3 linked regions of the Methyloferula stellata AR4 genome follow. The main gene of each other region encodes a partner of the protein of the gene in region 2 in a complex. Links are inferred from orthologs where the notes say so. Each region holds a gene or a part of one and is shown on either strand. Other genes may lie near its edges. The genes, in order: eno, A3OQ_RS0111375 and pnp.

Region 1 (3,072 bases), 800 kb from region 2 along the record:
GGTGGCAGAAGCCGCCGATCAGGCCCATGCCATACATCTGACCGGCCTTTTCTTCGAAGCGGCGGATCAAAAGCATGTTTTCATAGGCGGCGAGTTCTTCCTCTAAAGTGAAGTCGCCGACATTCGAGGACGGCGGCGCGGCGTCTTTTCCTCCGGCTGCTTTGGCACGGGTGGACGGTGATGCGGCCATGAAATCCTCTTGCAAACGCTCGCCTTTACCAAACGCCGAACCGGTCCGATCAAAGCCCGCGGCTGTTATCCCAAAGGCCTGATGCGAGCCGGTTCGTCGCCTGACTCTGGCATACCTAGGAAATTAACCCAGCTTGGTTGTGAAGGCGAGGAGGCAAAACGGCCAATAGACCTATATTTAGGCGGAGCATCACGCTTTTATGAAACTTTGCAGGCGGATTTATTTTTGTGGGGACGCCACGAAGATCACCAGCTCGTTTTTATGGCTCAATCCGAGCAATCGGCGCGCTTCCTCGTCGAGAAGGTCGCGATCGATGGTCTGGCCCCGCATCAGGTCGATCTTATGCGCCCATTGCGCATGTTCGGCGCGAAGGTGGCCTAGATCCTGCTCAAGAACCGCGATCTTGTGCTCGTATTCGTCCTTGGTCTTGAGGCCGCGCTCGCCGTTCAGCGCGTGCCAGACGAAATAGCCCCCAACCGTGCCGGAGACGCAATAGAGCAACAGCGGAAAGAAGACCGCGCGAACGCGCCTGCGGATGACCATGCGCCGACATTGGCGAATCAGGGTTAGCGAGAAATTAAGACGCAAAGCAAATTCAGCCGATTAGGCGAAGAAATCGTTACCTTCGCCCAAAAGGCCCAGCTCGGAAGTCTCGCTCGGACTCAAAATGCCCTAGCGGTGGGCTTTGAAGGCCTTGATGCCGGCATAGAGCGCCTGATCGCCCAATTCTTCTTCGATGCGGATTAATTGGTTATATTTGGCCAACCGGTCGGACCTGGCGAGCGAACCCGTCTTGATCTGCCCGCAATTCGTCGCCACCGCGAGATCGGCGATGGTCGAATCCTCGGTTTCGCCGGAGCGGTGCGACATGACCGCCGTATAGGCTGCCCGATGCGCCATTTCGACGGCTTCGAGTGTCTCGGTCAGGGTTCCGATCTGGTTGACCTTGACCAGGATCGAATTGGCGATGCCTTTGTCTATGCCTTGGGCGAGACGCTCGACATTAGTGACGAAAAGATCGTCGCCGACGAGCTGGCATTTTGAGCCGAGCAGATCGGTCACGGCCTTCCAGCCCTCCCAATCGTCCTCCGACATGCCGTCCTCGATCGAGACGATCGGATAATCGGCGGCGAGTTTGGCGAGATAGGCCGCCTGTTCCGCCGGCGAGCGGGTTTTGCTTTCGCCGGCATAATGATAGGCGCCGTCCTTGAAGAACTCGGTCGAGGCGCAGTCGAGGGCGAGCGCTATGTCGGTTCCGGGCTTGAAGCCTGCCTCTTCAATGGCCTTGAGGCAGAATTCGAGCGCGGCCTCGGCAGAGGGAAGGTTCGGCGCAAAGCCGCCTTCATCGCCGACATTGGTATTATGGCCGGCCTTCTTTAAAGCGCCTTTCAGCACATGAAAAACCTCGGCGCCCCAGCGCACCGCCTCCGCCAGCGAAGGCGCGCCGAGCGGCACGATCATGAATTCCTGAAAGTCGATCGGGTTGTCGGCGTGAACGCCGCCATTGAGAATATTCATCAAAGGGACGGGTAGGGTGCGCGCCTGGATGCCGCCGACATAGCGATAGAGCGGTGAGCCCGAAGCCTCCGCCGCGGCTTTCGCCACAGCGAGCGAGACGCCCAAAATCGCATTGGCGCCAAGCCGCGCCTTGTTGGATGTGCCGTCGAGCGCGATCATGGTTTCGTCGATCAAAATCTGATCTTCGGCATCGAAGCCGGACAGTGCATCGAAAAGATCGCGATTGACGGTTTCAACCGCCTTGAGGACGCCCTTGCCGCCGAATCGATGCTTGTCGCCGTCGCGCAATTCGACCGCCTCGTGCGCCCCGGTGGAGGCGCCCGACGGGACCGCGGCACGGCCCAGGGACCCATCTTCCAAAGTTACGTCGACCTCGACGGTGGGATTGCCACGGCTGTCCAGGATTTCCCGGGCGACAATGTCGAGAATCGCAGTCATTTAAGCTCCTTAGGCGTTATTATTCATGTATTAGATGAGCATTCGGGAAGGCCGGGCGGCGGCGCCGGTTCGAGCCCTTCAGGTCTGCCGCGCTCGACGCGGGTTTTCTAGCATTGCAAGATGACGCGCGCTTTTACGCTGAAGAAGCCCGGGAAAAAAGCTCAGTTTTGCGCAAATACGGGAAAATTTGCCGATCGCGTGAACCGGACCGTAAGGCCGCGCGACTGATACTTGACCGCTTCACGGTGCTGCAACGCAAGTGCGCTAGCGCACATCCTAAGACAACCAAGACTTGCGACCTACGGCCGTAAGCCTACGATGGCACCGACCGTGATGTGGACTCGTTTGCGCATGCGATGGAAACGTGCGCGCGTTCTATAATGCCAACACGAGGTCATGTCCGTGACAGAGCCGACAGTGAGCAAACCGCAGGGATCTTCGGGCGTCGGGCCGGGCACGCGGCTGAACGGTGTCTTCGAGATCGACGAGTTGATCGCGATCGGCGGCATGGGCCGCATCTATCGCGGCCGCGCATTGGAGACGGGCGACAGCGTCGCGATCAAGATGATCCGGCCGGAACTCGCCGAGAACGACACCTATCTGGCGCTGTTTCGCAAGGAAGCCTCGGCTCTGCATCGCACGCCGCACGATGCCATCGTCCGCTATTACATCTTCACGACCGATCCGAATCTGAAAGCGCCTTATCTTGCGATGGAATTCGTCGAGGGCGACTCGCTTTCGAATATTCTGAAGCGCCGGCCGCTCGACCTTGCCGCCGCGCATGTGTTGCGGCGGCGGCTCGCGGCGGGCCTCGAGGCGGCGCACCGGCTCGGCGTGATCCATCGCGATGTCTCGCCCGACAATATTATCCTTCCCGGCAATGATCCCAATCGCGCCAAGCTGATCGACTTCGGCATAGCGCGCGA
Region 2 (3,632 bases):
CAATGGCGTCGAGAAAGTCGTCAGTGGCATTTATCAGGCGGGCCTGACCGGCTTGAAGACCAAACTTGAGACCAAGTGATCCGGATCTCGGATCCTGAATGATGAGACAAATAAAGCCCTGACCGTTTCACCCGGTCAGGGCTTTTTCTCAAATCAGATCATGATGATGTCGGATAGAATCCAAAATCATAAATTCATCCCGGTCTAGCCGCCGAGCGATGCCCGCGCGCGCTGCCACCAGCCGGTTCGCTTCGGCCGGTTCGGATCCTCCTCGGCGACCACCGGCGCAGGCGATGGCGCATGAGGCGCAGGCGCTTCGGCCGCGACAGGCTCTCTCACCTGTACGTCGCCTTCTGCCGCGTGCTCCGTACTGGAGTGCTCTGTGCCCGGATGCTCAGTGCTGGCATGGCCGGCATCCGAGTAACCGGAATGCTCGGTTTCATGCGATGGAGCCGGCGCTTCCGCGGCGGCGGCCTCGGCAGGAAAAGCCTCGCTTACCGGCATTTCGAAAGCCGAAGCAGCGACGGCGTCTTCGCCGGCGCCAGCTTCCGAAATGTGAATCTTTTCGCCGTTGGATGCGAAATCGCGTCCGCCGCGGCCGCGCCGGCGCGACCGGCGCCTGCGGCCCTCGCCTGTCGGCGCGCCTTCCGGCTCCGCCTCACCGTTTCTCTCTTCGTCGCCTGCCTCATAGTCCGCGCCGTTGGAGACAGGCGGAAAAGCCCCCGTCTCGGCAGCGATCACCGCCAAGCCATCGTCGGAAGGTTGCGGCGCATTGGCTGCGATCCCCGACCCTTCCCGATCGCCACCATGCGAGCGGCGGCGGCGGCGGCGCTTGCGGCGGCGGTTGTCGCCATTGGCATCGGCTTCGCCCTCGCCTTCGCCATTGGTTTCCTCGGCGCCGCTCTCCTCGTCGGCTTCGGCCTCGAGATCGGCATCTTCTTCATCGAAAGCCGCGATATCCGCAGGACGCACGGAGTCGGTGCGAACGAATTCGGCGCGGGGCGCCGCTTCCGGTGTGCCCGAAGCCAGTTCGCCGCGCTCGATCGCATGATAGGTCGTGCCGGTCAGCGAATCGTCGGGCGTGATCGTGATTGTCACGCCGAAACGGGTTTCGAGATCGTGCAGATTGTCGCGCTTCTGATTGAGAATATAGAGCGCCACGATAGAACGCGTCTTCACCGTGATATTATGCGTCGCGCTCTTGATCAGCGTATCTTCCGTGACCCGCAGCACATGCAGCGCGATCGACGACGTCGAGCGGACCATGCCGGCGCCGGCGCAATGCGAGCAAACGACGGTCGATCCTTCGAGCACGCCGGTACGGATTCTCTGGCGCGACATTTCCAAGAGGCCGAAATGCGAGATGCGGCCGACCTGAATGCGGGCGCGGTCGTTCTTCAACGCCTCTTTCAACCGGCGTTCGACGGACCGGTTGTTGCGGTTCTCTTCCATGTCGATGAAATCGACCACGATGAGACCCGCGAGATCGCGCAGACGCAACTGCCGTGCGATTTCGTCCGAGGCTTCAAGATTGGTCCGAAGCGCCGTATCCTCGATATTATGCTCGCGCGTCGAGCGGCCCGAGTTCACGTCGATCGCAACCAAGGCTTCCGTCTGATTGATGACGAGATAGCCGCCGGATTTCAGCGTGACCTGGTTCGAGAACATCGCATCGAGCTGCGCCTCGGCGCCCGCCTTGGCGAAGATCGGCTGCGGATCGCGATAGGGCTGCACATTCTTCGCATGGCTCGGCATGAGCATGCGCATGAATTCCTTGGCCTCGCGATAGCCGTCATCACCCGAGACGACGACTTCGTCGATGTCCTTGTTGTAGAGGTCGCGGATCGCCCGTTTGATGAGCGAGCCTTCCTCATAGACGAGCGTGGGGGCTGTCGATTTCAAGGTCATCTCGCGCACGGTTTCCCACATGCGCAGGAGATATTCGAAGTCGCGCTTGACCTCGGCCTTGGTACGCGCGGCGCCCGCGGTGCGCAGGATCACGCCCATGCCTTCCGGAACCTCAAGCTCCTGGGCGATGGATTTCAGGCGCTGGCGATCGCCGGCATCGGTGATCTTGCGGGAAATGCCGCCGCCGCGCGCCGTATTCGGCATCAGCACCGAATAGCGCCCGGCGAGCGAGAGATAAGTGGTCAGCGCCGCGCCCTTATTGCCGCGCTCTTCCTTGACGACCTGGACGAGAAGAACCTGGCGGCGCTTGATGACCTCCTGGATCTTATATTGCCGGCGCGAGCGATAGCTGCGAACCGGCATTTCCTCCATGGCGTCGCCGCCCAATTGCTCGACGTGCTCGGCTTCCTCGTCCGTCTCGTCGGACTCATGATCGCCATCCGCGTCGTCCGGCTCCGAAGGTTGCTGACGGCGGGCCTCGAGTTCTGCGCCCTCGGCTTCGTCACTATATTCGGCCTCTGCGCTCTCCGACTCAACGGACACATGAACGAAAGAGTCTTCCGCGCTTGCCGCGGCCGCGGCATCACCAATCTCAAGTACGGGCTCTATGTCCGGATTGCCGCGATGCTCATGCTCGGCGGCTTCGGCTTCCGCCACCTCCTCTTCGGAAGGTTCAGTCTCTTGAACGACGCCGGTGTCGTCGCCGAAATCGTCTTCCTGACCGGGGCTTAGCGCCTCGAAGACCTGTTCGCCCTCCTCGGCGGCAGATTCTGTGAGGGTTTCGTCCTCATGCCCGTGCCGCTTGGCGGCATGCTGGCCGTTGCGATCGCCACGCGAATGACGGCGGCTGCGGCGCGAGCGCGGCTCGTCTTCATCTTCCTCGCGCTGGGCACGCGCATCTTCTTCGATAAGCGCCTGCCGGTCGCCGACCGGGATTTGATAGTAATCCGGATGGATTTCCGAGAAGGCGAGAAAGCCATGGCGGTTGCCGCCATAGTCGACGAACGCAGCTTGGAGCGAAGGCTCCACCCGCGTGACTTTGGCAAGGTAAATATTACCGCGAAGCTGTTTCTTATTGGCGGATTCGAAATCGAATTCTTCGACCCTGTTACCGCGCAGCACCACCACCCGGGTTTCTTCCGGATGAGAGGCATCGATGAGCATTTTGTTGGCCATGTGAAACTCGTTGAGACATGCCGCGCGCCGAGCCTTTGGCACGTGCATCACGGCGCCCTTGTGGCGCTATGGGCGGCCAATGAGACGGCGCGTCGGGCATGTTGAGGATGAGAAAGGGATTGATGCGGGTGGATCCGCCATTGAAGCTGTGAGCGTGGAAGCTGCGAAGAAGACACGAACCCTTCAAACGCGCCGAGGCATAGGGGAACTGAGCGCGCGCGGAAAAGTCGGAAGCACAGGCCGTCAAGGCCGGGCGGAAACTAGTCTGATTGGCCGATAATTTACCCTTCAAAGGGCTGACCATGTCTTCTTCACCTATTCGAATCGGCTGTGTTTCGAGCCATCCAAATTTTAAACTGGGCAGGCGTTGCTTGCAGCCTTCCAGATCGAGCCCGTGGACGATCTCCACCGGGAACTTTCCTCGCCGAGACCTTTGAGACAGCGGATGGTCCGGTGCCTCATGTTTGCTTTGAGCGCATCCCCCGCCTGACCCGCATCCCAAGTTTGGGAAGCGCAGTCCGTGCGGAAAAGGCCTTATACGACGAAGA
Region 3 (3,088 bases), 1.2 Mb from region 2 along the record:
ACCGTAGCCATAGCCATAGCCGCCGCCACTCATGGCACCTAAGGCAGCCGCTCCCATAAGGCCGAGAGCCGCGCCGGCAATGGCTGGCCCGGGATTGTAGCGACGGTGGACATATCGCCGCCGCGCATAGTAGCGGACATCTTCGATTTGAGCTGGCGAAGCCGCCAATATCGCGGGCCCGGAAGAAATGCTCATCGGGCCTGCGGAAGCCGTTTCCGGCAGGGAGGACACGGCAAGCGCGCCCAAAAGCGCACATGCGAAACCGCGCATGATGTTATTCACGTTCGCCTCGTTCTTAAGTCATTCTGCAGACACGTCCGCATCAACGACGAGAACAAACTGTGCCGGAGAAGGTTCCGACGTGCGGGTTCCCGTAGTCCGCATCAAGCCACTCGCGATCGCGTTTGGATTTGACGATGATCAATTCCTGGATCGCCGAAAGACGAATTTTTACTGTCCATGCCCGGGACGACGAGATTTCTCGCGCCACCGCCGGTCCATAAACACAAATCCCCGGAGGTCTGAACCTCCGGGGATTTTTTGTGCCGGCAATGTGACGGACGAAGCTATTCGCCCGCTTCCTGCTGTTCCATCGTCTTTTCTTTCAGGTCGAGATCCTCGCCCGTCTCCTGATCGACAGAGCGCATGGAGAGGCGCACCTTGCCGCGTTCGTCGAAGCCGAGCAGTTTCACCTTGACCTTGTCGCCGTCCTTGACGACATCGCCCGTCTTCGCAACCCGGCCCTTGGCGAGCTGCGAAATATGCACGAGGCCATCCTTCGATCCGTAGAAATTCACGAAGGCGCCGAAGTCCACGACCTTGACGACCGTTCCTTCGTAGATCTGGCCGACTTCCGGGTCGGTCGCGATCGACTTGATCCAGGCGATGGCGGCCTTGATCGAATTGGCGTCGGAGGATGCCACCTTGATCGTGCCGTCATCCTCGATGTTGATCTTGGCGCCGGTCTTTTCGACGATCTCGCGAATGACCTTGCCGCCGGTGCCGATCACTTCGCGGATCTTGTCGGTCGCAATCTTCAAGGTCTCGATACGCGGCGCAAATTCGCCGAGTTCGGCGCGGGCGCCGGTCAGGGCCTTGGCCATCTCGCCAAGAATATGGAGGCGTCCTTCCTTGGCCTGGCCAAGCGCGACGCGCATGATCTCCTCGTTGATGCCGGTGATCTTGATGTCCATTTGCAGCGAGGTGACGCCGAGCTCCGTGCCGGCGACCTTGAAGTCCATGTCGCCCAGATGATCCTCGTCGCCGAGAATATCCGAGAGCACCGCGTAGCGGCTGCCTTCGAGGATCAAGCCCATGGCGATGCCGGCGGTCGGGCGCTTCAGCGGGACGCCCGCATCCATCAAGGCAAGCGACGAACCGCAGACGGTTGCCATCGACGACGATCCGTTCGACTCGGTGATCTCCGACACAACGCGGATCGTATACGGGAATTCCGCCGCTGTCGGCAGCATCGGACGAATGGCGCGCCAGGCGAGCTTGCCATGGCCGATTTCGCGGCGGCCGGGCGAACCCATGCGGCCCGTTTCGCCGACCGAATAGGGCGGGAAATTATAATGCAGCAGGAAGCGCTCTTTGTACGTGCCTTCGAGACTGTCGATGAATTGTTCGTCCTCGCCGGTGCCGAGCGTTGCAACGACCAGCGCCTGGGTTTCGCCGCGGGTAAACAAGGCGGAGCCATGGGTGCGCGGCAGGATGCCGACTTCGGCGAGGATCGGGCGCACGGTTTTGACGTCGCGGCCGTCGATGCGGATGCCGGTGTCGAGCACGTTCCAGCGCACCACCTTGGCTTGCAGGTCGTGGAAGACTTCGCCGACTGCCTCCTTGGAAAATTTCGGTTCGACGCCCTCCGGGAACATCGCGCCCATGACCTTCACCTTGACGGCGTCGACGGCCTTATAGCGCTCCTGCTTGGCGGTAATCTTATAGGCCTCGCGGAGATCCGTTTCGGCGATGCCGAGAACCGCGGCCTCGATCTCCGTCTTGTCGGCAATGACGAGGTCGCGCGGCTCCTTGGCAGCCTTTTCGGCGAGCCGGATGATCGCCTCGATGACCGGCTGGAAACCGCGATGCCCGGCCATGACGGCGGCGAGCATGATCTCTTCGGATAATTCCTTGGCCTCGGATTCGACCATGAGCACGGCATCGGCCGTGCCGGCAACGACGAGTTCGAGCGCCGACTCCTTGATCTCGGAGGTGGTCGGATTGACCTTGAATTCGCCGTTGATATAGCCGACGCGCGCCGCGCCGACCGGTCCCATGAAGGGAACTCCCGAAAGCGTCAGTGCGGCGGAGGTCGCGACCATCGACAGAATGTCCGGATCATTGTCGAGATCATGCGAGAGCACGGTCACGACGACCTGCGTGTCGTTGCGGTAGCCGTCCGGAAACAGAGGCCGGATCGGCCGGTCGATCAGGCGCGAGACGAGCGTCTCTTTTTCCGACGGGCGGCCTTCGCGCTTGAAATAGCCGCCGGGAATGCGGCCGGCCGCGAAAGCCTTTTCCTGATAATTGACGGTGAGCGGGAAAAAATCGATGCCGGCCTTCGGTGTCTTGGCGGAGACGACCGTGGCGAGAACCGTGGTCTCGCCGTAGGTCGCGAGAACCGCGCCATCCGCCTGCCTGGCGATTTTCCCTGTTTCTAGAACGAGCTTATGACCGGCCCAGTCTATTTCTTCGCGATGGATATCGAACATGTGTTTCGTCTTTCATGATGCGGCGAAGACGAGGGGCCATGTGCAAGACGGCGAGAAGCTGTCGCGAGGCAAGGCTAAAAGCCGTAAAAGACAGCTTCTGGCGATCCTGCCATGGCTCGGTGTCGTCACCGAGGTCTGACCCGGCAGCCCTATGCCGCCGGTGCCAGGAAAAAGATGCGCTGCTGACGCGGCACCCTTCTGTTTGTTGGCGCCGGCCGATCAGGGACGGCGCTTCTAAAATTTCAAAGGAACTATAGTACGAATTTTGAGAAGCTGCCTCGCCGCCCGGAGAGCCGCCTTCGGCTTCGAAACGGTCGAAGCGGGATATCCGCTTCAAAGAGACAGCATCATGAAGGATGAGCGTGATCCTTGCC

What was found.
Region 1: the proteins of A3OQ_RS0111375 (region 2) and eno are in contact, whole or in part, in a solved structure (PDB 2FYM), measured with the Escherichia coli proteins. The link is inferred for Methyloferula stellata AR4 from one-to-one orthologs.
Region 3: the proteins of A3OQ_RS0111375 (region 2) and pnp are in contact, whole or in part, in a cryo-EM structure (PDB 9QH0), measured with the Escherichia coli proteins. The link is inferred for Methyloferula stellata AR4 from one-to-one orthologs.

What each region holds. Positions count from the first base shown.
Region 1 is NZ_ARWA01000001.1:3,126,777-3,129,848, reverse strand. The notes cover bases 5-2,924. They hold eno (phosphopyruvate hydratase), read right to left. Parts: upstream 2,147-2,924; coding sequence 863-2,146; downstream 5-862. Other genes in these bases: A3OQ_RS0115410 (SUMF1/EgtB/PvdO family nonheme iron enzyme), read left to right, coding at 2,564-2,924; A3OQ_RS0115425 (FtsB family cell division protein), read right to left, coding at 410-733; pdhA (pyruvate dehydrogenase (acetyl-transferring) E1 component subunit alpha), read right to left, coding at 5-190. In the rest of the region: more of pdhA, read right to left, coding at 1-4; more of A3OQ_RS0115410, read left to right, coding at 2,925-3,072. UniProt on the Escherichia coli protein: Catalyzes the reversible conversion of 2-phosphoglycerate (2-PG) into phosphoenolpyruvate (PEP). It is essential for the degradation of carbohydrates via glycolysis.
Region 2 is NZ_ARWA01000001.1:2,325,347-2,328,978, reverse strand. The notes cover bases 5-3,484. They hold A3OQ_RS0111375 (Rne/Rng family ribonuclease), read right to left. Parts: upstream 3,085-3,484; coding sequence 205-3,084; downstream 5-204. Other genes in these bases: A3OQ_RS24430 (hypothetical protein), read right to left, coding at 3,017-3,484; A3OQ_RS0111380 (SRPBCC family protein), read left to right, coding at 5-79. Also shown: more of A3OQ_RS0111380, read left to right, coding at 1-4; more of A3OQ_RS24430, read right to left, coding at 3,485-3,493. UniProt on the Escherichia coli protein: Endoribonuclease that plays a central role in RNA processing and decay. Required for the maturation of 5S and 16S rRNAs and the majority of tRNAs. Also involved in the degradation of most mRNAs.
Region 3 is NZ_ARWA01000001.1:1,107,744-1,110,831, forward strand. What follows is about bases 141-3,076. They hold pnp (polyribonucleotide nucleotidyltransferase), read right to left. Parts: upstream 2,715-3,076; coding sequence 567-2,714; downstream 141-566. Other genes in these bases: A3OQ_RS0105465 (hypothetical protein), read right to left, coding at 141-270; A3OQ_RS24630 (hypothetical protein), read left to right, coding at 2,713-2,853. In the rest of the region: more of A3OQ_RS0105465, read right to left, coding at 1-140. UniProt on the Escherichia coli protein: Involved in mRNA degradation. Catalyzes the phosphorolysis of single-stranded polyribonucleotides processively in the 3'- to 5'-direction. Also involved, along with RNase II, in tRNA processing.